3 regions of the Paenibacillus suaedae genome follow, and region 1 is predicted to be linked to each of the others. Evidence: riboswitches for the same ligand, from Rfam matches in the RefSeq annotation. Region 1 holds a riboswitch; each other region holds the start of a gene.

What was found. Region 1 has a riboswitch for cobalamin ahead of RQP50_RS20430 (S-layer homology domain-containing protein). Riboswitches for the same ligand answer to the same signal wherever they lie in the genome.
Region 2: linked by a shared signal. The riboswitch ahead of RQP50_RS01945 (ABC transporter substrate-binding protein) and the one ahead of RQP50_RS20430 (S-layer homology domain-containing protein) in region 1 are both predicted to bind cobalamin.
Region 3: linked by a shared signal. The riboswitch ahead of metE (5-methyltetrahydropteroyltriglutamate--homocysteine S-methyltransferase) and the one ahead of RQP50_RS20430 (S-layer homology domain-containing protein) in region 1 are both predicted to bind cobalamin.

The regions. Positions count from the first base shown of each region.
Region 1 is NZ_JAVYAA010000005.1:205,697-215,793, forward strand. Features, by position in the region: gene RQP50_RS20410 (ECF transporter S component) at 1-217, opposite strand, end outside; gene RQP50_RS20415 (ABC transporter ATP-binding protein) at 241-1,914, opposite strand; gene RQP50_RS20420 (energy-coupling factor transporter transmembrane component T) at 1,887-2,774, opposite strand; gene RQP50_RS20425 (DUF4430 domain-containing protein) at 2,775-3,773, opposite strand; gene RQP50_RS20430 (S-layer homology domain-containing protein) at 3,883-7,386, opposite strand; cobalamin riboswitch at 7,546-7,738, opposite strand; gene rlmN (23S rRNA (adenine(2503)-C(2))-methyltransferase RlmN) at 7,872-8,969, opposite strand; gene RQP50_RS20440 (GyrI-like domain-containing protein) at 9,636-9,896, shown strand.
Region 2 is NZ_JAVYAA010000001.1:427,687-437,783, reverse strand. Features, by position in the region: gene RQP50_RS01955 (ABC transporter ATP-binding protein) at 150-1,019, opposite strand; gene RQP50_RS01950 (FecCD family ABC transporter permease) at 1,016-2,059, opposite strand; gene RQP50_RS01945 (ABC transporter substrate-binding protein) at 2,077-3,078, opposite strand; cobalamin riboswitch at 3,528-3,739, opposite strand; gene RQP50_RS01940 (histidine phosphatase family protein) at 3,936-4,817, opposite strand; gene cbiB (adenosylcobinamide-phosphate synthase CbiB) at 4,848-5,813, opposite strand; gene RQP50_RS01930 (adenosylcobinamide amidohydrolase) at 5,854-6,573, opposite strand; gene cobD (threonine-phosphate decarboxylase CobD) at 6,601-7,695, opposite strand; gene RQP50_RS01920 (phosphatase) at 8,054-8,512, shown strand; gene RQP50_RS01915 (nitroreductase family protein) at 8,639-9,199, opposite strand; gene RQP50_RS01910 (lipoate--protein ligase) at 9,367-10,097, shown strand, end outside.
Region 3 is NZ_JAVYAA010000002.1:578,686-588,782, reverse strand. Features, by position in the region: gene RQP50_RS10390 (cation transporter) at 1-100, shown strand, start outside; gene RQP50_RS10385 (heavy metal translocating P-type ATPase) at 238-2,652, shown strand; gene RQP50_RS10380 (HesB/YadR/YfhF family protein) at 2,843-3,133, shown strand; cobalamin riboswitch at 3,346-3,536, shown strand; gene metE (5-methyltetrahydropteroyltriglutamate--homocysteine S-methyltransferase) at 3,858-6,182, shown strand; gene RQP50_RS10370 (DUF3939 domain-containing protein) at 6,532-7,038, shown strand; gene RQP50_RS10365 (DnaJ family domain-containing protein) at 7,186-7,590, shown strand; gene glsA (glutaminase A) at 7,733-8,671, shown strand; gene RQP50_RS10355 (hypothetical protein) at 8,775-9,185, shown strand; gene RQP50_RS10350 (nitroreductase family protein) at 9,268-9,906, opposite strand.

The DNA.
Region 1 (10,097 bases):
TCGGCTGCACGCTAGGCAGTGGCGCGAACGGCACGCGGCTCACAGCCGCAATCGCACCAAGCATCGCAATCAGCAGAATCTCTTCCGCCTTCATTGTCTTTCGCTCGAAGCGAATGAAGAAGGGCAGCATCGCTAGCCCGATCATCATAAAGCTCAGGGGCAAATAGTACTTGTCCATCCATAACACAACTGCCATTACGACTACGGCAGCTGCCATACTTCCCACGTAGATCGTGCGTTTTAATTTCCCCATTGTTCCCATACATCCTTCACCGTGATCGCTTCGGGCAGGACATCCCCCACTGTGCGATGAATCGTTGTTGTATAGAAGTAGTTGCTCTGCAAGAAGGAGCGTGTATCTTCTACTGCGACCATGGCGCCATTGAATAACAAGCCGCATCTTGATGCATAGCTGGCCGCGAACTCGATGTCATGACTGACCATGACAATTGTGGTACCCGCTGCGCGTATCATTTCAAGCAATTCAGCCAACCGGTGCTTGGAAATAGGATCGAGTCCCTTCGTCGGCTCATCCAGCAGCAGCAGCTTCGGTTCGGCCAACAAGACAAGCATAAGCGCTATTTTCTGCTGCTGCCCCCCGCTTATATCGAAGGGATGCTTATCCATAATCGACTCGACTTCAAAGCGTGCAGCGAGCTCATTCAGCTTCTCGATGCTGTTATGCTCGCCTAACCGCCTTAGCCGATCCAGCAATTGCTCCCTCACCGTGTCTCTAGTGAAATAGAGCATCGGATTCTGCGCGACATACCCGATCATCCGACTCCGCTCTACTGTAGACTTCCGCAGCAAGGACTTGCCCGCATACAAGATGTCTCCTCGCTGAGGCTTATGTGCGCCCGCAATTTGCTGCAGCAAGGTGGACTTCCCAGATCCGTTGGCGCCAAGCAGGGCGAAGAATTCACCTTCATGAATCGATAGGGATAATCGCTTCAGGACGAGGGGAGCATTTTTGTCATAGGTAAAATAAAGCTCTTTGCATGTTAACAGCGGCTCTACTTGCTGTCCATCAACCTTCACTGCTTCAGACAGGCTCTTCCCAACAGCCTGCCGTTGTTCTTGCTTGCCAGCAAGCCATCTTCTTCCCTCTTTCACACTCATAGGTACAGCTCGGGCATTGCTTACTTTCTCTATTCCCAAATAAAGCTGACTGATAGATGGAAGATACGGCAAAAATAATGCATCTTCATCCTTCCATATTTGCTTCATTACCTGATCAGGAGTGCCAAGATATGCGATCCCCCCCCGATTCAGCATGACAAGCTGCGTCGCATGGGGAACAACTTCTTCAATTCGGTGCTCGCTAATTATAATCGTAAGGGAGAATTCTTCATTTATTCGGGAGAGCAATTGGATGAACTCTTTGGCTGCGATCGGATCAAGCTGAGCAGTAGGCTCATCCAGCAGCAGTACCCTCGGTCTTAATGTCATTACGGACGCCAAATTGACGAGCTGCTTTTGCCCACCAGATAACTCATGTATCGGGAGATGGAGCCATTCCTCCATGCCAAAGAACTGTACGAGTTCCCCCACTCTTCGCTGCATTTGCACGGTGGAATAGCCGAGATTCTCCATGCCAAAGGTCAATTCCTGCCACACCGTATTCATGACAATCTGATTGTCTGGATCTTGAAATACCATCCCGATTTCTTCAATGGATCGTCGCTCATCAAGCTGATCTAGAGCAGCTCCTCTATAATAAATACTGCCACCCCGATTGCCTTCCGGCCGTACTTCCCGCTTAAGCTGACGAAGCAGTGTAGTTTTGCCTGATCCTGATGAGCCACACAACAGCACGAACTCTCCCTCTTCAATGGTGATGGTAATATGATTAAGCGTCTTCTCTGAACAATTGGGATACTGAAAACTTAGATCTTCGATCTGATAGTGCGCCATAACAGTTCTTCCTTTCCGTTCATTACGATCGGGATGAAGATAAATACCAAGTAACATGCTGCATGCAGCCAAAGCTGTGGCGACCACTCCAACGACTGCAGCCGTGGATACACTTGGAAGCGATTAACGCCGAACAATCCGCCAATCACAATATTGGCTCCCGTCACGACCATGATCCATAATACAAGGACATCCCTTTTATCCATCTTGTAGGATATTGCACTCGTTCTCTTCCCAACGCCATATCCTCTTGCACGCATAGAGCTAGCTGTCTGAAGAGCCTCTTCCAGTGACCAGCTAATTAACGTATGCAGGGTTTCCATGCCTTCGCGCATAAGGTGCTTCTTGCTGGCTTTCGGATGAAAATAACCAAGAACACGTTGAACCGTCATAATCTGCTTCAGTCGTCTCGTCAGCAAAGGCACAAAACGGAGGGTTACCGTAATAATAAAAGCCGTTCGCGGGGCGATTGGCGTTAACAGATACAATAATTTCTCCGGCGTGATGACGAGATTATAAGCAACAAATGCCAGCAGTATATTCAGTAGTGATAATGCGAATAGAGCACCATATATAATCGATTCCAATGTAATCGGACGGTCGAACACATACCCAAGAATGGTAGCTCCACGACTAGAGAAGAAGGGATTGAGCAGGAAAATAATAATAGCTATAATCAAGTATCCCTTAATTCCCTTCTTGAGCGATCTCCCTCCATCCAAGGATAGATTCAATAAAATGATACTAAGTAAAGTGAGAACTGAGTATACAGGATGCGTGAACATCATGCATGAGAGCAGCAGTACGGCAAAATAGGCGAAACATAATCGCGGATGTAATGTGGAGAAGCCGTGTATCATTTAACTTTCCCCATCCCATAGTCCGTCGTCAGTACCCGCTCCTAAATCCTTGCCTAGATCCTCCGTATACAGCCATTGAATATGGTCTCCAGGATGAATCGGCCATACGCCTGCGCTGCGGTTGGGAAATTTACTATTAATGCTGTACATCCAGCCGCTCCCTGATCCCTTGTCGAACTCATATAAATTATCAATACCTTTTACATAAGCAGTTGCACCGGAACCGCTGAAGTCCATTTGAATCTTCTTAGCACGCGTCGCTTTTTTCAAAACATCCATTACGGTTTCCGAATCGCCAATTTCGATTTCCTCTGTGCCCATGATCGTACCGACATCCGAGGATCCCACAATCGTAAGCTGCACAGTAGTAGTCTGTGGAGGCTTTGCATCTGGCTGAGAAGCAACTCCTTTGTTCGGTGTAGACTGTCCATCTTGCTTATTGCTGCCCTTGCTCTCCTTTTCGCCTGCATTCCCCTTGCTCTCTTTTGCAGAAGGAGACGTGCCAGAAGGTTTTTTATCCTTTGGAGTTACATCCGATTTCACAGAAGACTCCGTTGCTTTACTTACGATGCTTTTTCCCTGCGTTGTTTCAGTAACCTGATTTTTCTGTTGGCCTTCCTCCTTCGCCGATTCTTTACTTGTAGTAGACGGATCAGAGCGTGTGTCCTTGTGATCTGGGTTATCCGTGTCTCCTGTTTTGCTTCCTATGCCCTGCACTGTATCAGACTTGGGATCAGCTGTTGCTTGAGGCAACGATTCTGGATTCCCTTGATCCTGCTTCTGTTCGGATAGATTAGCAGTCTCACTTGCCAGATCCTTAGAGGCTTGGCTCGGGTGCTCTTGCTCTTGTGCCGTTGTATGACCAGCCAGTCTCTCATCCTTCGGCTGACTGCCATTTCCGCCATATATCCATACCGTGGCAATTACAATGGCCAGTACTGCCAGTCCAGCTATCCATTTCTGTTTGTTGCGCTTTATCCACACAAACCATTCGGACATGTCCTCACCTCTATGCCATGCATACTCGTTGATGATGCAAGCTTGCTATCATGTAGTTCCGCTCATACGGAAAGAAGGAGATTGCTCTCCTTCTTTCTGATCGTGCAAATTATTGAATGCCGTACAGTCTTACCATGACAACAGCAGCCATTTCCCGTGTCACATGAAGCTGTGGTTTAAAGTAACCGTCCTCACCCGACATCAGACCTGCTTGATAGGCATATTTGACGTAGGGCAATGCCCACTCAGCTACTTGCTGTTGATCTTTCGGTCCTGCCGATGAATCTGCATCCTTCGGAAGACCCTTCATTCGTACGAGCATAGCTGCCATCTCTTGTCTCGAAATCGCCTGGTTCGGTGCAAATTTATTTGCCGAAACACCCGAAATCAGACCTTTTTCTTTCGCAGTGGCAACATATCCTGCATACCAAGACGAAGCACTTACATCGGTAAATCCTGAATCTGTGCCTTGTGGCTGTAAACCAGCATATTTCACGATCAATGCCGCGAACTCAGCCCGACTTAATTCCCGCTTCGGTTCAAATTGGGATGCGTCCTTATCTTTACCCGTACCCTGCATAAACCCGAGCTCCGTTGCTTTATGGACTGCTTCTTTTGCCCAAGCAGAAATGGAGGCATCGTCTGTGTACGTTATTTTCTCATCCTTTGGCTTCTGTGTGCCCGTCGATGCGGCGTCCGTCATCACATACAGGCTTGTTCGATTCGTCAACACGCGATCATAGGCTGTCAGCGCAAGCAATGCTTGCTGTGTTGCCATATAATTGCTCGCTTCGCCTCGTGCATGCGCAAATCCGCCGTCTGTATTGAAATACGTGCGCAGTGCTTTCAGCAAATCCCCATCCTTCTTCACGAATCGCTTGTCTTCCAAGTCAATTCCAAGACCGGACAGCGCAATAATCACCTGCGAGATGCTCTCACTCGTTTCAACACCCCATGCTTTAAATCCGCCGTTAGCGAGTTGTTGCGAAGACAACCAAGACAATGCCTTATCTGTGGCTGCTTTAATCTCTTTGCGATCTTGATATTTCGCCAATGCCTGCAGTGACATAGCAGTCATATCGATGTCGCTCACAGCATTAGACTCTTTGCTAAGCGGGAACCCGCCGTCTGAATTTTGTTGAGCAAGTAATTGCTGAATCAGTTTATCCCTTGTCCAGAGTGCATCGTTTGGAACGACTGTTTTGTTCGCATCCAAGGCTAATAAAGCAAACACAAGACCGTTCGTACCTTGATTTGTCATGCGCCCATTATTATAGATTTTCTCTAAGAGGTTGAAGCCTGCTATATTTCTTGGATCCTTGCCGATTGCCGTAACAGCCAAAGCCATGCGTTCATAGTCAGTAACTAATCGGAATTCTCCTTTTTTCTCTTTTACATAGTTTTCTAGAATCGCGTAATACGTAGAAGGAACTTGCTTACCTGAACGAGCCAGCGCCATGACGTCCCAATCATTAAAGTTGTCTTGAACGGTGAATTTGCGGTTGCTTAGTATCCATGCTGAAGCACCGTCAATAAGGCTCTTAAGCTTAGCAGACTCTTCTACCTGCTTCGGTGTAAGCGCGCCACCGCCCGTTCCTGCCCCCCCTGGGTGAACTGGCAATCCAGGTTTTCCTGGGGTCTCCTTGTTTCCATCGAATTTATTGCCAACATCTTCGCCTAAATTTGTCGTGTACTGCCAACGAAGGACATCGCCATTCTTCAAGTTGTAGATTCCCGCACTATAGTTCGGGAACTTACCGTTGACGGAGTACATCCAACCACTCAAGCTCCCATTATCGAACTCTGCCAACCCATCGATTGCCTGAATATAGAGGTTAGCCCCTGAGCCGGTGGATTCAATGGAAATTCCTCGTTTCTCAGCAATACGTTCAAACGCTGTATACGCTGTATCTCCATCCTGCAGTTCGACGCGAACTGGTGCAATGATATCCCCTTTGCCTATGGTACGCTTTTCGACCGACAATGTGATCGTATTTGTGACCGGAGGGACTACGCCTCCACCGTTTCCATTACCGGTCTCCTTTATTTTCGAAATATAAGTTACAAATTCAGTGAAATGATTGGTCTTAACGATCAAATCGCCGTTAAGTGCATAAGAGTAGACTTCTTCATTCCGTTCTGAGGAATTATCGTATTTTGGAATCGACGTAAATATTCCGTTTTCATTAATGAACCCGGCTTCCTTATCTCCTTGCCCCTTCAAGATGAGGGTTACGTGTTGATTGAATCGGATCTCCTGATCACCGCCCACTTTCAAGCGGAGATCAATTCCCGTTGTCTCCTTGTTTACAAGGGACAAACCCTCGTTGACCTTCGTAAGCAAATTATCATTACTTATCCCCAAACTATGGGGTAGCTCAAGTCTCTTGTCCCATGTCGAAATTACAACCGTTTTCGGTGCTATTTCTAAGTAAGTACTGCTCGTTACCGAAATTACGTGTGGCAGTTCATCCTTAAGAAATTCAAGTGTTACTTTACTTGAGGATAATGGATCTAGATAAGTTCCTTCGGTGACGCTCGTTTGATGCTCGCCAACTAAGACTGTCCTGCCATTTGTCTGCGATTGATCCGGTGGAAGCTTCACTTCCGCGAGGCGACTCCATACCGATTTTCCATGCTTGATATCGAGTAATGCGACAAGAGCCTGCTCGGTAGCCATCCTATTTGCAGAAGAATCTGTTAATTTCCATTTGAACGATCCATCATTTTGTTGGAAGCGTTCATACGCATCGATAACTGTTCCGTTAGGCTCTTTCCACTTTGCTGACAAGACATCGTCGCCTGCAGCAACCAATCCCGATACGGATGTAGATAAGCTATTGGAATTATCTCCGGATCCCCATGTACCAACGGAATCAAACCCTCCGTTGTCCAATTGGCGTTTTTTCAACAATTCCTTAGCTCGTTCAATTGCCGCATCTACCGCGCTCTGTCCTTGGTATTGACCAAGTGCAAGCAGCGCCATACCAGTAATGTCAGTATCACCCGAGCTTCCAGTAGCTGACAGTCCATAACCTCCGTCAGCATATTGTGCTTTAAGCAGATAATCGAGTGCTTTTTGCTTGGATGCGGCATTCCATGATCCCATATCCTGACCAAGCTTTTCACCGGCGCTTAAGGCAATCATTGCCCAAATGTGTTTATTGACTCCACCGATAGCACCCGTTGCTGGATCTTGCTGAGCTGCCAGCTCCGCCCACAGATTCCGGTTCGTTTCCCAAGCGTGAGCCGGATTCTTTCCTAACGCAAGCAAGCCATAAATATATCGAATATGATCGGTGCCTCCTGCATTTGGACGAAGTCTTGGCTCTTTTGTTTCCCATTTAGGTAATCTCCAAGTCCCATCATGCAAATCTTGACCCGCGCTCCACAGAGCAACAAGCTCCCACCATGAATCACTTACAGCGTCTTGATTAGAAGCATCATTATAATAATCTTTATAGTATTGAACTGTATGTTCAATCATGTTATTTAGTTGTGTATTACCCTGCCCACTAGCCGCTCTTATGACTTGTGGCTGTACAAGAGATAACAACAACACGATACTTAGTAATGCAGACAAGCTCTTCTTCAACATTTTGTTCGTAATCATCTTCAATGTCTGATCTCCTTAATATGTCGATATGAAGGCAATAAAAAAACACCTTTCCATGTTAGAAAGATGTTAGGTAACCACTTCGGTGCAGCTAAATACACTAGTAATCTCCTACTAGCAGCACGAATAAACATCCCCCTCCCATCCTCGTGAGAAATATAGAGCACTTATATGGCAGGTCTCCTGGCTTCGCATCATCGCTCGACAATCTACCTTCCCGTTAACTCAGTTAACAGTGGATAAAAGCCTTGATTGTCAGCTCTGCGTTACAGTGGCGGGACCGCGTCGAACTCGCATCGACTTCCCTATTAAGCTGCGCATGCACAGCACCATATAAACTATTTCTATGTAATTGCGATAAGAATACGTGGTTTTATTGTAGCAAAATTTAGCATGACGGACAAAGAACTTTCTCATAGACAGCACGAAAAAAAGCGCCCTACCCATTGGTAGGTACGCTTTTTGTAAACTACAAAATATTTTTAGCTCATAGCTGCCTGATCGGCACCAGCACCGCTTTCTTTCTTAATCTGCTTGCTGCGAAGCTGGCCACAAGCTGCATCAATGTCTGTACCATGCTCCAACCGTACACTGCAGCTAATGTCATTTTTCTTCATGACATCATAGAAGCCACGAATCGACTCCTGCTCGCTGCGCTGATACTGGCTGTGCTCATCAACAGGGTTGTACGGAATCAGGTTCACATTGACCTCGTCCTGCATCTTCCACTCTTGAATCAGCTGCACCAACTCAAGTGCGTGCTCCTGCTGATCGTTCACGTCCTTCAGCAAAATATATTCCAGCGTCACCCGTTGGTTTGTCGTGTTGATGAAGTACCGAATCGCCTCCATCACCTTTGCAATCGGAATGGCGCGGTTAATCTTCATAATGCGCGTGCGAAGCTCATCATTCGGCGCATGCAAGGATAGGGCCAAGTTCACCCGCAGATTAATATCTGCGAAGTCTTTAATCTTATTCGCCAATCCGCTCGTCGATACCGTAATTCGTCTCGCTCCAATTGCCAGACCTTTGTGGTCGGTCACAACCCGCAAGAAGTCTACGATATTCTCGAAGTTATCGAATGGCTCTCCGATACCCATTACGACGATATGGCTGACGAGATCACCCTCACCCACTGCATCCAAATGGTGCTGAACCTTCATAATCTGCTCCACAATCTCGCCGCTCGACAAGTCGCGGCTCTTCGCCAGCAGTCCACTCGCACAGAAGCTGCAGCCGATGTTGCAGCCAACCTGAGTCGTCACACATACCGACAGCCCGAATTTGTGTCTCATCAACACGGTCTCAATCAAGTTGCCGTCCTGGAGCTTGAACAAGAACTTGATTGTGCCGTCAGCCGATTGCTGCTTCACATGCTCGTTAAGCGTATGAATAACGAAGTGTTCGGACAGCAGTGCTACGCTGGCTTCATTTACTTCTGTCATATCAGCGAAGTCCTTGACCCGCTTACGATATAGATAATCCCACACTTGGGATGCTCGTGACTTCTTATGCCCCCGCTCCTCTAACCAAGCGGCCAACTGATCCAATGTTAATCCATAGATGGATTGCTTATTCATCTAGTGCCCTCTTTTCAACACGTCAAAATTCTGTCTTACATACTTATAAGTGCTTTTAAAAATAGTTCAAAAGGTCGCAGCAGACTTTTTGAACTTCCTCTATAATCTGATTATTATTGTCCCAGAACTTCTGAAATATAACAAGAGTCTTTCCCGTTATAGGCAATAAGCAATTGTTTTCATAGAGCATGGCGAATGCCAACAGGTATAATTAGCGCTAAAATGTACTACTAAGAGAAGCCTGACATTTCCGCGCACACAAAGACAGGACATACATGTGCCGCAACGATACACTGAATGCAGGAAAGGATACGAGGGAAGATGGAGGCACTCATCATGCTGCTCAACGCAATTGATTATATGGAGGAGCATCTGCAATCCGAGCTTGATATCGATGCTATTGCCCGATCGGCATTGTCATCCCGATATCACTTTCAATGGATGTGAAGCTGAAGTCCTTCGCTCCAATCTCCTTTCACATTCAAATCAAAGGGGAGTCTGCTTTGAACTATCGCTTGATGGACGAAATCGAATCTACGGTCATTGGGAAAAGCATCACCATCTATAACGATCCCTACAAAGAAATTCCTGAATTCGTTCGACGAATACGGAATGATAGCACTCATGATCGATTAAACGAGATATTGGAGTCAACCCGCGCACAATATGCTCTACGGCTATTTTTATGATTTTGAAGAGGATGGAACGAAGCGCTATCTGATGGGATATGACATTCCCGAGGGACAAGAAGTTCCTTCTGAATTTGATTTATTGCATATCCCTGCTGTCACTTACGCCGTATTTGAAAGTCGAGAAACGTTAACGGACGAACCGGATTCCGGTCAGGAAATTCAGAATGTATGTCGACGGATCTATTCCGAGGTTCCCTTCCACGAATTTCGAGCAGGTAGAGGGGCCGTGTATTGAAAAATATTACTGGGTGGATGATCACAGAGCTGAGTCGATTTGTGAGGTGTGGATCCCGGTAAGGAGAAAAAAATAAAGCTATCTCTCAAGCGCATACTGTCTCTTTCGTTCATCGTATTGATTGCATAAGTAAGGGCGCCAGTCGCGGCGCCCTTCTTCTTTTCGAACCCTGAAATGGATAGAAACCATTCTGCTCTCTCT
Region 2 (10,097 bases), on a different contig from region 1:
GTGCACAGATTGTGGTTCTTTCTGACTATGACTCATATCTACTCTTGTTCCATGCAGCATTCACTATATTCATCGTTATCGATTTTCAAGCGGAATGCTATAAATTGCGTTATTGCAAAATGACAGCAATTTATGCTGTCCAGGGCCGTCTATAACCCTAGCTTCGGTCGAATAAGAATCTGAGGGCGGCCCGTATCGGGATGCGGAACAACCGTCGTCTCTGTGGCAAAAATACGTGACAGCAGCTCCGTAGTCATGATCTGCTCAGGTGTGCCTTGAGCAGCAATGCCGCCGCCATGAATGACAACAAGCCTATCGCAATATAAAGAAGCCAAATTCAAATCATGGAGCACGGATACGACCGTCAACCCGCAATCCTGCTGCCACTCCCGAACAATATCCATAAATTGCACCTGATAATGAATGTCCAAATACGTCGTCGGCTCATCCAGCAGTACAACAGAAGGGGATTGCACCATTAGCTTGGCCAATGCCGTCCGTTGGCGCTGCCCGCCGCTAATCCGATCAAGTGGATGGTCAGCCAGCTCCGTCAGTTGCAGCTTCTCCATAATCCGGTCTACAATCTCTCCACTATCCTCAGATTCTGATCCAAGCCAGGATTGAAATGGGAAACGTCCCATCTCAACCACTTCGCGCACCGTAAATCCAAGTGGCGGAAGCGCTTCCTGCTGCAGCACTGCCATCATCTGAGATAGTGCTCTGCGCTTATAGGTACCCAGCATTTGACCAGCAAGCTGTATAGAACCAGAAGCAGGTCGATCCACTCCTGACAACAAAGACAGAAGCGTGGACTTGCCACTGCCGTTCGGACCAATGATGCCAACCCACTCTCCAGACTTCACAGCGAAATCCACATCTTGCAATACATGCTTCTCCCCATAATGCTTGCTCAGTCCTTGAACCTCAATGATGTTGCCCTTCTCGATATGAATGGCAAGCTTGCTGCTCTCTGCATGATCCAGATATGCTTCCGGAAAATGTTCTCTTCGCTGTGTCATGACCATTTCCCCCGTTTCGCTCGCTTATTGCGCATAAGCAAGTAGGCGAAGAATGGCGCACCTAGAAACGCGGTTACAACCCCGAGCGGGATTTCCGTCGGTGCGAATGCCGTACGGGCAATCGTATCTGCCCACATCACATATATCGCCCCACCAATTGCTGAGAGCGGTATCAAATATCGATAATCAGGGCCCACAATTAAGCGCAGCAGATGCGGAACGACTAATCCGACAAAGCCGATGACGCCGGATACAGATACGGCAGCTGCAGTAATCATCGTTGCCGTCAGCAGCACTACCCATTTCGTCCGCTCTACATGAAGTCCGAGATGCGAGGCCTGTCGCTCACCTAATGCAAGCAAATTAAGCGGTCTTGCATATGCAATAAGAATAACAATGCCGATTGCCAAATAAGGAGCGAGCACCACTGTATAAGACCAGCCTCGCATCGCCAAACTGCCCATCACCCAAAACAAAATCTCATTGATCGTCTGATTTGTCATGGCTACAAGAAAGGAGACGATGGAGCCGAGAAAAGCTTGCATCACGACTCCAGATAAGATCAGTGTCTCGATTGGAATCTTCCCCTGCTCACTGGCCAGCTTAATGACGAACATTAGGGTCGCTACCCCTGTAGCGAATGCAACGACAGGAATCGTCCATTCGCCGAACAGCGAATACTGCAAACCGAAGTAAATAAGGAATGCGGCTCCAACAGAAGCCCCTGAAGATACCCCTAATGTATACGGATCTGCCAACGGGTTGCGCAGCACTCCTTGAAATGCAGTACCTGCGACCCCAAGCGCCGCCCCTACGAGCATTGCCAATAGAACTCGTGGGAAGCGTACCTTCATCATAATTTGCGCGGAAGCGTCATCCCATGTCACCGGTATGAACTGATCCAGCCCTGGAATATGATGAAGCAGAATTTGAGCAATTTCCCCCATTGGCATTTGTACAGAGCCTACAGCGAGGCATCCTACAACGGACAAAAGGAGAAGCGCAATACCCGCTCCTCCATACCAACCCATTTTATTCATCGATTTCTCCACGACGATTATTTTACCAAGTCCGGATGAATCGCCTTCGCAACTGCCTTCAATCCTTCAGCTACACGAGGTCCCGGACGGCTGATCAGGTTCTGATCCACACCGATTACTTGATTGTTCTTAATTGCATTAATGTTGTTCCAACCGCTGCGTCCACGAATAATTTCTTCCAAGGATTTGTTCGTCTCTTTGTCCACTACACCTTGCGTGAACATGATTACATCCGGATTGGATTTAATAATATTCTCTTCGTTAATTTGAATCCAGCCAGCTGAATCAGCCGCAACGTTCGTGCCGCCTGCCACTTCAATCAGTTCGTTCATGAACTCGCCGCTGCCTACTGTCCAGCCTGGGGAGAATTCAATATACACCTTTTTCTTCTCCGCACTTTGAACGGCCGACTTCACATCTTCACGCACTTGTTTCATGTTGTCAACAATCGTCTTCGCCTTAGCTTGCTGATCCGTAATTTGACCATACAATTCAATGTTCTTAATCACATCATCGTACGTTTTTGGCTCAACCTTGAATATTTTAATGCCCAGTTCACGGAACTTCTTCACGACGGGCTCCTTCATGGAGATACCTGTGAATACGATGTCCGGCTTAGCTTTAATGATTGCCTCTTCATTCGGCTTCGTAATGCCGCCCATTTTCTCTTTGGACTTCGCTGCCTCTGGATAGTCGTCAAAATCAGACACCCCAACGATTTGTGCATCCAATCCAAGCGCGAACAAGGACTCTGTCTCAGCTGGGGACACGGATATAATACGTTCTGGCGCTTTGTCGAATGTGAACTCCTCACCCGTCGCATCCTTAACAGTCAGTGGATACGTCGTTTTTAGATCATCCTGCTTCGGTTGTTCTGTAGCCCCATTGCCATTGGACTCTTGCTGTGCAGTATTATTCTCAGCAGGCTTAGCCGCATCTTTATTGCCGCAAGCCGCCAGTCCTACTGTAAGCATAAGCGCCAATAGCACCGCTACCGATTTGTTCAGCCATTTGTTCATGTCAGAATCTCTCCCTCGCGTCATTCTTCCTAGTCTCTAACCATGTACTACCCGTGCAGGTGTAAAGCGGTTCCATCCTTCGCCATGCGAACGATAATGCACTGCAAGCTGTACTTGCCGTAAGAATGTATGTACATCCCCATTCGGTATCAGTTGTCAATGAGCACTTGCATATACCTGAGCTGTAAATCCTACTGTGACTGAATTTGTGATATACATTCGTGCTGTGCAATTGCATTGAACTGCAGTTTACCTTGTACAAACGAAGTGCTTGATGGGATGTGAAATCATTTCCAAATACAGCAAAAACCCCCGATCCTTCGATCCGGGGGAACACAAAGTCATCTATCGCAATATTCAACAGACACCTAGAAGCAGGAAGCAAGCAGCTGCGCTGCCATGTTGCCTGATGCATTACGCCAATGACGTGATCCTCTCCGCGAAGGATACAGCTCGTCCATCTTCAGGCAGGTTTCCTGACTTAGGAGAATACGTTGCAGCTCGCCTTCCCATCCATAGCGGTACATACAGCACACACTAATGAATCCGACAGTGGCATCATGAGCGCAACACTCCATTCACAGTGGCGGGACCGCGCCGGGTTCACACCGGCTTCCCTATTAACCTCGAATATGCATCGGCCATACAATACAACGGTGTCTCTTACCGAACAACGCGTATGGATCCGTACCGCATACATATCCAAGGACCTGAAGTATCACGATTATTCAATATGGAATACATTTCGTCATCCAAGTGCTAAACTCGATAATTGATTATAGGGGAAAAGCCCCTGCGTTGCAATAGATTACATCATTGCGTGCATCCAATGAACCTGCTTTGACACACAAACGTCATCATCTGCTGGGAAGCCGTTCTGCTCGCAAGAACTTCCATTTGCGGGCACATCGCTTCGCCGTAATCATAACACCGCCACCAATTGGCGCAGCGGCTTCCCAGAATGACTTCCTTGGGAAAGCCAGCGTGTATAAGCGACGAACGACACCACCGTGTGTAACGATGACAACATCTGGCCGCGGACTAAGCCCGCTTCCATATGACTGTCTCTGCATCCGGCTTGTCTTGCTCCGCAGCACACGTCCACGTGGCAGCGGCGAAGCATGGTACGGCCGACGACGGATAGCGCTCTCTTGCCGTTCCATGTGATTTTCACTGCTGATGAAGGAATCACGCGCATTGCGCAGCACTTCCCACCATACATGCGCCGTTCGCGTACAGAAGGTCTGCCACGGTTCCCCTCGCGGCGGCTGGATGGCTGATGAATCGTCAAGCCATCTTCGATACTGTGGATCTTCCTTCAAGTCATTGTAGGTTAACCCTTCCCACATACCGAAGTCATATTCTCGCAGCCTTGTGTCCTCCACAGCTTGGATGCTGTCACGCGGACGCAAATAAGCGAGCGTGTCGCGACAGCGGCGCATATCGCTCGTGTATAGCAGCGGTGATGGATGCGCCAATGTTCGGCGAAGAGCTCGGAGCTCTTCTGTTGAATCCGGCAATAGCGGTACATCTGAATAGCTAATATATCGCCGCTCCGTATTCTCTTGCGTCAAGCCATGACGAACAAGTGCGAAGCGCACAATTTTGCCGCTTGCTTGACTCTTTTTTCGTAACATATGTCTTGTCATTAATAATCGTTTCCTGTTGTTTTTCGATGCTCCTGAACGACGCCGGTTCCGATGAATAACGGGAGCATTCCATTTAGTTGTCCGTGTCATCCCATTTGTACTCCTTCATCCGCCATTCGTCTACAGAAGCCATCCTCCGCGCACATATAGGAGCAGGCCTGCCAGAATAACAAAGACTGTCGAGCTGCTTACGAGCAGCCTGCATACCGCAGGCACATGCTCTGCTTGCAGAGGCTGCTTCATATCCCCCATATAAGCGCGGAACGAACGTATTCCTTTATACACATTATAACCACCAAGCCTGATGCCAAGCGCACCTGCTGCTGCTGCCTCTGCCCACCCGCTATTCGGGCTTGGATGCTTGCTTGCATCTCGAAGCGCCATTGACCAAGCCCTGCGTACATCATACCGATGAATCCAAGCGCTCAGCGTGATGAGCACAGCAGTGATCCGTGCTGGTATCCAGTTGGCGATATCATCGAGGCGGGCAGATGCCCAGCCCAGATTCTGATATTTCTCGTTTTTATAGCCGACCATAGAATCGAGCGTATTCACCGCACGATATGCCATAGCCAGCGGAGCGCCTCCGATAAGTGCGAAGAATAGCGGCGAAATGACCGCATCAACAATGTTCTCCGCTACCGTCTCGACGGTAGCTCGCACGACTTCCGGTTCATCCAATTGCTCTGTATCGCGGCCGACAATCATGCCGACTTCTCGCCTTGCACCCTCTAAGTCCTGCTCCTTCAGCCTCCGATACACAGCCATCCCTGCATCCTTCAGTCCTTTTGCCGCAATTGTCGTTCCAATGAGCAATGCCTCGGCAATCCATCCTACATATTCATGAACATGATATAGTCCTGTTAATATAAGCCAAGTCGACGCATACGCTCCTCCTACCATGATCATCGGCAGCAGGATGCCTAGCGGCTTGAGTGCCTGCTCGGAAGGACTTATCCTGCGTATAACACGTTCTACTCTGCTTATTCCTTTGCCAATCCCAACGACTGGATGCGGGATAGCCCGAGGATCGCCTACAATCCGATCCCATATGTATGCTGCTATTATGATGAGCGCTGCTGTCATATGTCTACCACCCTAGTAGATTGTTCTTCTCTGTTAGCGGTCATGCTTCATGCTGAGTCTTGACGGACTCATATACGGTAGTATACACGAGTTGTCCGACCGCATGACCCAATGTGGTCGCTGTCCCTGCATAGCAATGCACAGGTTCATATCGACCAGTATCTATCACGGCAAATGCAATTGCATCTGTCGTCGTCCCCGTGGCAATGCGCCCCGTCTCTGAATCCAAGATGCCCAGATCAGACAGAGCCGCACATTTGGCCTCCGTTGCCGTCATGAACACATTCCATACCGCGGCATCAGACAATTTGCCATCCATAATAAGAATGGAATTAATCGTCCCTGGCTTCAATGGTTCATAAGCTGAGAATACGCGCCGCGGCATCCCTGCGCGAGCCGCATTAGACGTTCCGGCAGTCGTCACGCACAGAAGCGAGCATTCATCCGCATCCTGCTCAGCAACAGATGCATGGCTCACCTTAGCAGCGGTCATAAGCCCAACTGTCTGCTCCGGAGCGTACCCCTTCTCTACACATGTCAAACGAAGGTACTCTATCGGATCTGCACAATTGAACTGATAATGAACCATCTGATTCAAGATGCGATTGCCCGTCCATTGCCCTCCATGATATACAGCACTGCTCCATATCGGCGCTGCCTGTGGCAGCTCAACAGCGATGAGAGCATCCTCCCAGCGAATATCTACTCCTGCAATATGTCCAGATGTAAAGGTACAGTTGCCCTCTCGATATGGCTGCATCCCACTTCTCCTTCATTCTGTGTTTGTCTACTGTAACACAGCTGCAAGGGCTGACGCTACAATTGCATTCGCAGCGCGATCCTTGACTGCCAATCGGAAGTCTCTCTCCGTCAGTCCAACATACATATCGCAATTGCGAATGAGAATGCCAGATCGGCATAATTCGGCCTGAAGCGACTTCGCCGTCCACCCTTCTGGAGCTCTGCATAATAGGAAATTCGCTACGCTTGGCCATGTTCGAATGCCTAACATATGCAGCTGCTGACGTAGAGCAGCCCGTTCTTCAACGATGAGAGCTCGTGTTGAAGCCGCGTATTGATCCGCTTGCTCGTCCGTCAGGAGGGCCTCCCCTGCCGCTAGTGCCAAGCCATTGACACTCCATGCCACCTGCATAGCCGACATCGCCGCAATATGCTGCGGCTGGGCGATTGCGTACCCGAGACGTAATCCAGGAATCGCATAGAACTTCGTAAGTGAACGAAGTACAATAAGATTCGGACATCGATGAACGAATGGAATCAAGGAATGCTCCTCTTCATTCGCAAAGTCGATAAAAGCTTCATCGATTACGAGAATCGTAGAAGCAGCTTCTGCTGTGGCTGCAAGTCTTCCCAGCAGCATACGATCATATAATGCACCATTCGGGTTGTTCGGGTGGCCGATAAATACGACATCCGCCTGCTCAATAAGCTCTGTCAGCTGAGACTCGGTAGCACGGAAGTCGTTATCCTCACCGCCAACCCTATGCATCACTTCTGCTCCGAACTTGCGCGACAGCATCTCATATTCAGAGAAACAAGGGGCAATAACGCCAACCCGTTTAGGCCGAATCGCCAGCAACAGCAGCGCCATGCATTCTGCAGCCCCGTTGCCAATGCTAATCAGTGCCTCGTCGACCCCTAACCTCGCAGCTAAGAGCTTCTTCATCTGCCGATGTCCAGGATCCGGATAATGAACGATTGACGGCATCATCTCGCTCCTCAGACGATCTATAACAGCCGAAGGCGGACCAAGCGGATTAATATTCGCACTGAAGTCCAGCAGTGCCTTACGATCGACGCCGAACGCGTCCGCAGCCGTCCACACATCCCCACCATGCCCGAATCGTTCAATTGTGCCCATTGCTGTCTGCCTCCCAATGATGTCAATTGGATTTGTCCAAAGGTTGAAAATATCTATGTACTGCTAGCTCCACGAACCGGAGCTTTCCAATATGGAATCGTTTCTACTCGTCCATTATGCGTAACAGAGCAATGTTCGTCAAACGAATTTTCCTGTAAATATGTGCAGTTCTTCCGTTCACTACGGGCGTTGCGGTGCGATTCGCAAGCAATTATAGTGGAATTGCAAAGGTTTTATTACGAAATGCCAAAAAACATTGGTCAATCGCACACTGTAACACTTCTGTTAATTGCTGTATAATCTTGTTGCACCACACATCTTAACAGGTGTGATATGTCATGGATGAGGAGGGATGATTATGTCGGTGCATCACAAGACATCATGGGCTACTCTCAGCGCCGCCATCATTGTCACCATCTATTACGCTGCAATTCTATTTCGACTCAAGGGAGACATTGGATTATACAGCACGGAAATGATGGCCCTTGCCCGGAACGTGTTCGGAATTGCCGTCGTCGTTCAAGTCGTTATGCACTTTATCAATTTTATGTCCAAGGATGAGGCCGAGGACAAGGAGCTTGCTCGTTCGGTATCTATGCAGGCCAATCAGTTCAGCCTACTCTTTCTCGTCCTTGCTGTAGCTTGCTGTGCGGCCTATTTAATATATGTATCGGATACACGCACCCTATTGCTGTCTCCGCTCGTATGCGCTCATTTGCTTGTCTGTGTGCTGCTGGCTGCGTGGGTGATCAAGCACTCCTTGGAATTAATGCTGTACCATCGTTTTATCAAGGCGGATCCATTAGATCATCCTTGATCATGTAACCGTTTACTTCGTGAATATTACTATCCGTGATACAAAAGATAAGGAGTGCCCGATCAGCATACGCTGCGAGGCACTCCTTATTGTTAGGACAGAGCCAGTTGCACTGGCCATCCTCCTTTATTGATCGATTACAGTGAAGAGTTGCTCCGCACTCTTACGCGGGCGAGCCTTCGGCGCATCGTCAAAGTAGCCGATGCGGATTACCCCGACAAGCTTCTCGCCTGGTTGTACGCCAACCATCTCACGATATTGCTTGTTGTAGATATAGTCGCCTGTATGCCACAGCATGCCAAGACCCTGTTCCCATCCAAGCAGCTGGAAGTTCTGAATCAGAGCGCTCACCGCTTCCAAATCCTCTTGCCAAATATTCGGACGAGGGTCTTCAGGCATAACCACATGCAAATAAGCAGGGACATGCATCAAATGCTCCTCGAACTTCTGGCGTTGCTCTGGCGTTGCATCTCTTAGCTTAGTCTTATCTAGAATGGTAAGAAGTCCGTTCATAATACGCGCCTTTCCTTCTCCTTCCGCATATATGAAGCGCCAAGGCTCACGCAGTCCGTGGTTCGGTGCCCATACTGCGTCATTCAACAGCTGCAGCACTAGGCTGCGATCAACAGGCTTGTCGTTGAATTCATGTATACTTCTACGTTCTCGAATAATTGAAGCAATTGACATTCTAAAGTCCCCCTCAATAGGTTGCATTGTAACCGTCTTTGTTACTTCACATCATATCACCTGTGATAACGATTATCAATATCAAATCTATTTTGTATTCTCTTGCAAATCGTATACAATAGAACTATATGCACCAACAGCTTCTACATGAAGGAGACGGACAAGCTATGAAGTTTATTGATAATCAAGGCATAACAGACCCGCGGATCAATCTTGCAATCGAGGAATTCGTATTGAAGCATTTGCCGCTTGAGGAAGACAGCTATCTTCTATTCTATATCAATGAGCCATCGATCATTATAGGTAGAAACCAAAATACAATCGAAGAAATCAATGCCGAGTACGTGAAAGATAACAACATTCATGTTGTGCGTCGCCTTTCTGGCGGTGGAGCTGTATATCATGATACAGGCAACCTGAACTTCAGCTTCATTACTAAGGATGACGGTGAGTCCTTCCATAACTTCCGCAAATTCACCCAGCCTGTTATCGACACCTTGCACGCTCTCGGCGTGAATGCCGAGCTAACTGGACGCAATGATATCCAAGTTGGGGAACGCAAAATTTCAGGAAATGCCCAGTTCGCTACCCGTGGCCGCATGTTCAGCCATGGAACGCTGCTGTTCAATTCGGAAATGGAACATGTCGCATCTGCACTTAAAGTGCGCCAAATCAAAATCGAATCCAAGGGTACGAAATCTGTGCGCTCCCGTGTTGCCAATATAGCGGAGTACTTGAAGGAGCCAATGACCATTGAAGAATTCAAGGCTTCGATTCTGCACCACATCTTCGGTATCGAAGCGAATCAAGTTCCGCAGTATGTGTTGACTGAGCAGGATTGGGAGATTATTCATCGAATCTCCGAGGAACGCTACCAGAACTGGGATTGGAACTATGG
Region 3 (10,097 bases), on a different contig from region 1:
TTTGGCTGCGAAGCAAGTAACCGTATCTTATGATGAGTCCAAAGTAAAGCCGGAACAAATCCGTGAGGCAATTGAGGATCAAGGTTATGACGTCGTTTAATGATTAGGCGCCGATTCTCATATTATGCTGAATACGCTGATTGATTACTGCAAAGAACACTCCTTCAGAGGAGTTTTCTTTTGGAATCAAATATAGGGTATAGGGGTATGTTTGAGAAGGATAAGGAGGACATGACAATGGCAGAAAAGCAAGCAACGTTGCCGATTGAAGGAATGACCTGTGCCGCATGTGCAACACGAATTGAAAAAGGCTTGAATCGTATGGACGGCATCGCAGAAGCATCTGTCAATCTTGCTTCAGAACGAGCGGCCGTGCAATATGACGGTGATGCAGTAACCTTGCAGCAAGTCGTTGATAAGATCGAGCATCTCGGATACAAGGTTCCGGTAGAAACGTTGGATTTGCAAATTGAAGGAATGACTTGTGCCGCTTGCTCCACTCGCATTGAGAAGGGGCTGAGCCGTATGCAGGGAATACAGACGGCAGCAGTCAATTTAGCAACGGAGACGGCGAAGGTCACCTATATCGGACTGAAGCAAGAAGATATATTGAATAAGATCTCCCAGCTAGGTTATACGGGGCGGCTGAAGAAGGAAGAAGGCGAGAGTGAACAGGAATCGCCAACACAGCGGAATATGCGTCGATTGCGTAATACGTTCCTCGTCTCTGCCCTATTGTCCATTCCACTACTGTGGTCCATGGTGGGACATTTTTCTTTCACTTCATGGATTTGGGTGCCGGAATGGTTCATGCACCCTTGGGTGCAAATGGTACTGGCAGCGCCGGTTCAATTTATTATAGGGGCACGCTTCTACGTTGGGGCATTTAAGGCACTCCGCAGTGGGAGCGCCAATATGGATGTGCTTGTTGCGCTCGGTACGACCTCAGCCTATGTGTACAGTGTGTACTTGGCGTGGCAATGGCAGATTGGCGAGCTTCACCATCCTGAGATGTATTTTGAGACGAGTGCTGTTCTCATTACGCTCATTCTTCTGGGGAAATGGCTGGAGGCTTCAGCTAAAGGGCGGTCTTCTCAAGCGATCCGAGCTTTGATGGGGCTGCGTGCCAAAACGGCAACCGTTGTGCGCGACGGTGAACAAGTGGAAGTGCCTGTGGAAGATGTGGCAAGTGGGGATCTCGTACTTGTTCGCCCAGGTGAGAAAGTACCGGTAGACGGCATTGTAGTTAGCGGGACATCGACCGTGGATGAATCCATGCTTACCGGTGAAAGCGTCCCTGTTGAGAAGCAAGCTGGCGATAATGTATATGGGGCTACCGTGAATGCGCAGGGGGCATTTACGATGAGAGCGACTCAGGTCGGCTCCGAGACGGCGCTCTCGCAAATTATTAAAATCGTTGAGGAGGCGCAGGGCTCCAAGGCTCCGATTCAGCGGATCGCTGATAAAATATCAGGCATCTTCGTGCCGATAGTCGTTGGAATTGCGGTGCTTGTATTCTTAATTTGGTATTTCGCTGTTGAACCAGGCAACTTCGGTGTAGCCTTGTCTCGTACCATTGCCGTACTCGTAATTGCTTGCCCGTGTGCGCTCGGCTTGGCAACGCCAACGTCGATTATGGCGGGAACCGGACGTGCTGCGGAATATGGTGTACTATTCCGTGGCGGCGAACATCTGGAAGGTGCCTATCGGGTGCAGACGGTTGTGCTCGACAAGACAGGAACCGTAACAGAAGGAGCTCCTTCGCTTACAGATGTTGTACTGCATGATGGGAATGAAGACGAGAAGACAGAACTCTTGACCTTACTGGCATCTGCTGAGAAGCAGTCCGAGCATCCATTGGCACAGGCGATTGTGAAGGGATTGTCGGAGCAAGGAATCAGCACGGTTGAACCGGATTCATTCCGAGCTGAACCTGGATATGGAATAGCGGCTGAGGTGAATGGGCATCAGATCATTGTCGGCACACGCAGATGGATGGAGAAGAACGGGGTAGCAAGCGGCGATGCGGAGGAAGCATTGCAAGACATGGAGCAGGCAGGCAAGACGGCAATGCTCATTGCTGTTGATGGCAGCTGGAAAGGCATAGTTGCCGTTGCCGATCAAGTGAAGGCTTCCTCGAAGAAGGCCATCGAGCGGCTGCATCAAATGGGGATACGCGTTGTTATGATGACAGGAGACAACACCCGCACGGCCAGAGCAATCGCGTCACAAGTAGGGATTGATGATGTATTTGCAGAGGTGCTGCCTGAACAGAAGGCACAGCATGTGCGCGAGCTGCAGCAGAGAGGCAGTGTCGTCGCCATGGTAGGCGATGGAATTAATGATGCGCCAGCTCTGGCAGCAGCGGACATTGGGTTCGCGATCGGTACAGGTACGGATGTAGCAATGGAGACGGCAGGCGTAACCTTAATGCGTGGCGACTTGAACGGCATTGCGGATGCGATGGAGATGAGCCGCCGTACCATGCGCAACATTAAGCAGAACTTGTTCTGGGCACTCGTATACAATACGATAGGCATCCCGATTGCAGCAATCGGATTGCTTGCCCCGTGGCTTGCAGGAGCGGCTATGGCCTTCAGCTCGGTATCCGTTGTACTGAATGCACTGCGGCTTCAACGCATCAAGCTGTAACCTGGCACAATTTCTCGGTAGAGATCGTGATGTTCCTAAACAGAAGGTAGCATATAAACATATCGCCGAACGTATTATGCGGTAATGATGATGCGGATCATTGACGAACTGTCAACTTTGGTGTTAACAAAAGTGGCGGCCACATGGTATGATCAAATCGGATGAAAGGTATGATTAAGGAGGTCTGAACATGCAATTACGCGTTACAGCGAAGGCAGTCGAGCGTTTTTTGGCTGATTGGGGATTCACAGCAGGAGACTCAGTACGCATATTCGTCCGCTACAGCGGATTCAGTGCTTCAGGACCTTATTCATTCGGCATCATGAAAGACAGTCCGCAATATCCAGCAGTGACGGAAGTTGTGAACGGCATTACGTTCTTTATGGAGCAAAATGATGTATGGTTCTTGGATAATCGTGAATTGACGCTAGATGAGAAAGGTGAAGATATTGTCTTTCTGCATGAAGGAATGGTCATCTAGCGCATCAACCCGTAATCATCAATAGGCGAGCCGAGAGGCTCGCCTATTGTGCATGGATAGAAGCTTAGTGAATCGGAGTTTAATGAAGATAATGTGACAGCTCCGGGATTTGTTTATTTTGGTTAGAGATGAGAAAAAATCCTTGTCATTCGTTCTGGTTAGATATATAATCGTTCTCAATTGGGGGAAGCGTGACTGCGACTTTCAATGCAATTGAATAGGAGGAAACAGGTGCTTCGGGTAACGTCGAAGCTTAATAGGGAAGCCGGTTGAAAATCCGGCGCGGTCCCGCCACTGTGACAGTTGAGGTATTGCGAGAGAGCCACTGGTCGTAATCGATCGGGAAGGCTGCAAAGGCCAATGAAGCTGAAGCCAGGAGACCTGCCTGTTTTGACAACACTGTTCGTACCTACGGGAGATAGGGAAGTGTTCGTAAGCATGGATATCGGTTTTCGATTCCTCTTAGCATGAGGGCAGTCTGCTAATGAGACGGAAGGATCGATCTATTCCACTATGACTTCATGGACGTTTACGAGACATTTCTGTTGTTGGACAGGAATGTCTTTTTTGCATATTGGGATGCAATGAAATTCTGAAGTCTGAGTGATAAAGTCACATATGGTGGGATAGAGCGCTCAACTGCAATCTTAATTCCGTGTTAAGCGATAGAAATTGTCCAATTATATCCCGTACGGCAAAATGACTCATGGAGAGGGGCAGTATGATGACAGTTCATTCAATCAAGACAAGCACAGCAGGTTACCCTCGGATCGGATACGACCGGGAATGGAAGAAGGCATTGGAGCAATATTGGGCTGGGAATAGTTCTGTTCAGCAGCTGGAAGAAGAATTGGCGCGCATCAATGATGTTCGGCTGAAGACGATGCAGGACGCTGGCATTGACCTGATTCCAGTAAATGATTACTCCTGGTATGATCATGTGCTTGATATGACGGCCACATTCGGATTGATTCCGTCACGGTTTGCATATGATGGTGGAGAAGTTAACGCAGATTTGCTGTTCGCCTTGGCTCGCGGTACACAGGATGCGGTAGCTTGCGAGATGACGAAGTGGTTTAATACGAACTATCACTACATTGTGCCGGAATGGGAAGGCAAGGCGCCGCAGCTTACGGTCAATCGCCCGCTGCAAGCCTATCGCCAAGCGAAGCAGATTCATGGCATTGAAGGTAAGCCAGTCATCATCGGGCCATATACTTATGTCCGCTTTATTAAAGGGATTAAACCGGAAGAGCGCCTGAACGTTCTTCGCCAATTCGTAGGGGTATACGGACAGTTGCTTAGCGAGTTGGAGGGTGAAGGTGTGCAGGCTGTGCAATTGGATGAACCTGCATTCGTGCTGGAAATGCCAAGTGAGCATTGGGCTGCTGTGAAGGAAGTCTATGCCGAATTGCGCAAGGCAGCACCAAGCTTATCGTTCTGGGTTCAGACCTACTTCGATGCGGTGTCCGACTACGAAGCGTTCGTATCGCTTCCGGTGGATACGCTCGGATTAGACTTTGTTCATGATAAAGGGAGAAATGAAGCAGCGCTTCGTCAATTCGGATTCCCTGCGCAGAAGCAGCTTGCTGTCGGCATTATTGATGGCCGCAATATTTGGCGTACGGACTTGGCGGCTGCTGCAGTATGGCTGGAGTCTGTGGAAGAGATTGTACCGAAGGAACGCTGGATTATTCAGCCATCATGCAGCCTGCTTCATGTACCACTCACGGCGGAGCGGGAAACTGAGCTGCCAGCACCAGTGCGCGAGGCATTGGCATTCGCGGATGAGAAACTGGATGAGACTGCTCTGCTTGCGCGCCATTTCTCAAGCCCGAGTGAAGAGACACGTGCAGCGTTAGCAGAGAGCGGTGCTCGTGTTCAAGCATGGCGGACGGAGCCGTCAAGACAGCGTCCGCAAGTCGTTCAAGCGTTGGAAGAACTGCTTCGTACGGAGAAGGAAAAAGGAATTGAACGTCTTCCATTCGAGGAACGCAAGGAGCTTCAGCGCAAGCGCTGGCCATCGCTTCCGCTGCTGCCGACCACAACGATTGGCAGTATGCCGCAATCGGCGGATATCCGGCGCGCGCGCCTTCGCTTCCGCAAGGGAGAATGGGATGCGAAGACGTATGAAACCTATTTGGAAGAGGAAATGACACGCTGGATTCGCATTCAGGAAGAGATCGGCATTGACGTGCTGGTACATGGTGAATTCGAACGCACGGACATGGTCGAATACTTTGGCGAGAAGCTGGACGGATTCGCATTCACGAAGTTCGGCTGGGTTCAATCCTATGGCTCGCGCTGTGTAAAACCACCGGTTCTGTACGGAGATGTGGCGTTCACAGAGGCGATGACGGTGAAGGAAACGGCATTTGCACAGTCCTTGACGTCTCAGCCGGTTAAGGGGATGCTTACGGGCCCTGTAACGATCTTGAACTGGTCGTTCGTTCGTGACGACATTCCTCGCGAGCAGGCGGCATTCCAGCTGGCGTACGCGCTTCGCCAAGAGATTGCAGCACTGGAGAATGCAGGCATTGGCATGATCCAGGTCGATGAGCCCGCAGTGAAGGAAGGTATGCCGCTTAAGGCGGAGGATGCTGTCTATTATACGGATTGGGCAGTGCTTGCTTTCCGGCTTGCAACATGCGGAGCAGCGCCTGAGACGCAAGTACACACGCATATGTGCTATTGCGACTTCTCCGACATGGTCGATACGATCCGCAAGATGGATGCGGACGTGATCTCGCTCGAAACGGCACGCAGCGGCGGCGATATGATTGCTACTCTGGAGGAGCAGAGCTATGAGCTTGGCATTGGTCTGGGTGTATATGATATTCACAGTCCACGTGTGCCTGCTGTAGACGAGATTGATCGGATCATCGAGCAGGCGCTTCGTGTCCTGCCGGTTGAGACGTTCTGGATTAACCCAGACTGTGGTCTGAAGACGCGCCGCGAGCCGGAGACGGTAGCTGCACTGCGCAACATGGTAGAAGCAACGAAGCTTGCTCGCGCACGCCATGAAGCGGCAGTATCGACTGAAGCATAAGAACTGATCCTCGCTAGTTTTCATCGCGCGCACAGAGACCTTCCATATTTCTTCATTATCATAGGGAAAGGCCATCTCTTGCAGTCATCGCGACTGCCATGCAGAGATGGTCTTTTTTTATAACGTGAAACCTTCAAATTTAAAATACGTAATATATGGTAAATCGACATTTTTCTTTTCCTGCACGTGAGTGAATGAGATGAACATTGGTTATTCATATGTTAAAGGAATACCGGAGCAACCAAACATGTCGATTAATGAAAATTATGTTATAATAGAGATGTAAGCGGATACATGATTCCTGCTTCCATCTTCCTTATCATACGGAGGCAGAAAGGTGGGATCTGATATGCGTTGGTTCACACAATGGTTCAAACGGGATAAGAAAAACTCTAAGGCAGCTCTTGAAGCGGTGCATGTAACGTTAGAAGATGTCCGCAGAGCGGTGCTTCAATACGAGAAAGATATGCCAAAAGAGATTAAACGAACGACCCTGCTCCTAGGGGATCAAAGCATTGATTTGAAACGCCTGCGCCGTTATTTAGGTGGAGAATCGGATCAGAAGTTCTATATGTCCCATTACACGTACGAAATATTTGAAGAGAAAGACAAGCACATTCCGATATATCTAGATATGGTTCAGGCGGCGGTCGATGATTATTTGGATGAACATGATGATCTTCCCGTACTCACGGGAACACGCAACCGCCAAGTCCATTATGACCTGCTCATGCAGCGCCATTATTTAAAAGAGAAGCCGCCTATCTCTTTCTACTTAACGACAGAGCAATTTTTACTGACTCACGAAGAGGATTGGCATAAATCACAAGCAGCGATTCCAATTGATTTTAATTGAATTGGCACGAATAACAAGAGCTTGCCCTCATTGGCTGAGGGTGAGTTCTTTTTGTTTATTTTCCAGTTAAAATTCTGGGGTGATTAGTGGTATCCTATTACAGGGTATGTCTACATTAGATGTAGTCGAATAGCGAGGTGTGCAATCATGGATATTATCGGATGGATGGCAGAGCAGAAGATTCAAGAGGCAATGAATGAAGGTGGATTCGATGAGCTGCCAGGCAAGGGGAAGCCTCTGGTGCTCAAAGACTTGTCGCATGTTCCTGAGGAATTGAGACCAGCTTATTTGATGATGCAGAATGCGGGCCTGTTGCCGGAAGAGCTGCATGTAGGACGCGAAGTCGTTCGCTTGGAACAGCTTCTCGCTGCATGCACTCCCGAAGATGAACAGAAGATTGGTGACACACGCAGGCAGCTGAATGAACGGAAGCTGCGGCTGCAAATGATGATGGAGGAGCGGGGATGGGCTGTTGTACCTGCGTTCGCCCAGTATGAATCACAGATTGTGAACAAGGTGTCGCGTGTTACGGAGCCTCAGCGTGAGGACTAGAGTACAGGCTGGACAGCATAACATGCTGACGCATGTGAACCCGCTAACCAAGAAACGATAGATATAACCATATATCTCATCAGCGAGATGCTGATATGTTCATCGCAATGTTGGTTGAAGGAAGGAAAGGTGTACATTACGTATGACGACCTATTGGCAGCAACTTAGAAGAGAGCTCCCTCATTGGGTAGAGGAGAGCCGGACAGTATCACAAGATGGAGAGGTCGCTTCATATATACCTGGGCTTGCAAATGCTCCGAAGGATGGGCTGTGCATATCCTTGTTCGGTATTCAAGGTGAACAGGTGCATGCAGGCGATTGCAAGTTCAAATTTACAATGCAAAGCATATCCAAGGTCTTCTCACTGCTCTTGGCCTTGCTCGATAGCGGCGAGGCAGTTGTATTTAATAAGGTAGGGATGGAGCCCACTGGTGATGATTTCAACTCGATCTTGAAGCTTGAGCTCGTTGACCCTGGGAAGCCGTTCAATCCCTTTATCAATGCAGGGGCGATTACTATCGCCTCGTTAATTGAGGGGGGAACGCCTGAGGAAAAATCAATGCGCATGCTTGAATTCATTCGAGAATTGGCGGATGACCCTACCATCACGTGGAATGAGGAAGTATACCAATCCGAGAAGGATACGGCACATCGGAATCGTTCATTGGCTTATTTCTTGAAGGATAATGGTGTACTTGAAGCGGATGTAGAGGATACGCTGGAGGTGTATTTCCGCCAATGCGCAATTGAGGTAAATACCGATCATCTTGCGCGTATGGCTCTTGTATTGGCAAATGGCGGCTGCAATCCACAGACAGGACGCTGCTACATTCCGAAGCATTATGTGCAAATTGCGAATTCGTTCATGGTGACGTGCGGCATGTACAATGCCTCGGGAGAATTTGCGATTCAAGTGGGCATCCCGGCCAAGAGCGGTGTGTCTGGCGGTATTCTTGCAGTCATTCCTGGCAAGATGGGAATCGGTGTCGTTGGGCCTTCCCTGAATAAGAAAGGCAATAGTGTAGCAGGGGTACATCTGCTTGGCGCTTTGTCCGAACGATACGATTGGAGCATTTTTTAGCACGCCGCTAAGCCGCAATGAAGAACACGAAATGTGCTCCTCTTACATAGGCTGACATAGTACCTTCTTCGTACGGACTACTTAGAAACGAGGGATGTGTAAGATGTCGTCTAATGAACCAGGGATTACGTGTCGGGTAGGATCATTGCAATCCATCATACGAGTGCCTTCTGTCCGACCGGTATCGGGTAAGCGGGATCGTATTCCAGAAACCTATCCGCCTATGGATTCGAGCCTATTTGTAACCTCAGCAGCCAGTACCTATTCCCTAGCGGAGCAGGCGGTACGTGTGCTTGATCGACTGAGGAGCTCGCATTCTCTGGCGACTGCCGTTATGGACGCAGCGCAGCGGGGCAACAAGGCTGAGGTGATACGGCTTATACGCGAGATTGGGGTACAGTCGAGGTTGGATGTGAAATTTACGCCAGATGGTATCCAAATCATTTTTAATACGGATCCTGCGGCGGGACGATGCTGCGAGCTGGAAGTGAAGATGCGTTGGAATCCGAGCTAATCCTAAGCAATAGAGAAAAGCGCCACATCCATGGGATGGGCGCTTTTGTATTTCATTGTGCTCAAAAAATAAGGATCATATCTTATTGATTCGCTGGGAATGATTCATGGAACACCGTACGCTGCAATGGCAAGCGGCTTGTTGCATGTGCAGGTGCAGCTGCTTTGCCAAGTGTAATAAGCATCACCGGCACATAGCGGGACGGGATGTTGAATTCCGTAACGAACTGCTCCTTGCTAAAGCCGCCCATTGAGCAAGTGTCCCAGCCTTTAGCTTTGGCAGCAAGCATCAATTGCATGGCAGCAAGTGAACTGTTGAGGATCGCTGCTTCGGTGCCAACCTGCTCGGAAGATGCATAGGCGCGGTTAATGTTGCCTACCAGTGTATCATGCACTTGCTGCGAGATGTTGCCTGCTTGCAGCTGCTCGCCATACAATTCTGACGCCATCAGGTTCGCTTGTGTGTCGCCAAGCACGGCAATGACAGCCGAGCAGTCAACAACCTGCTGCTGATTATAGGCGATGGGCAGTAGCTTCTGCTTCGTATCTTCCTGTTGGAAGACGAGGAAGCGCCAATGCTGCAAGTTCCAAGCAGATGGTGCGGATCCGGCAAGCTCCAAGATCTCGTTCAATTCGGAAGAGGCAATTGGTGTATGTGGAACATATTTGCGAACAGAGTGGCGCGACAGCATAGCTTCGCTTGCATTCATTGATGTAGTCATCGTATTTGGTCATCCTTTCAAGGCGATTTTCGCATCTAGGGTATAATATTCTATTTCTAGCTTTTGCTAACAAATATATAGTAGCATAATTATCGTTATTGAAGCAACGATCAAGATGTTGAATGAGGAGTTCGCTTATCTCACTTATAGCGTGTACATTTGTTATCTTGTTATGAGTATATTTTTCAGAA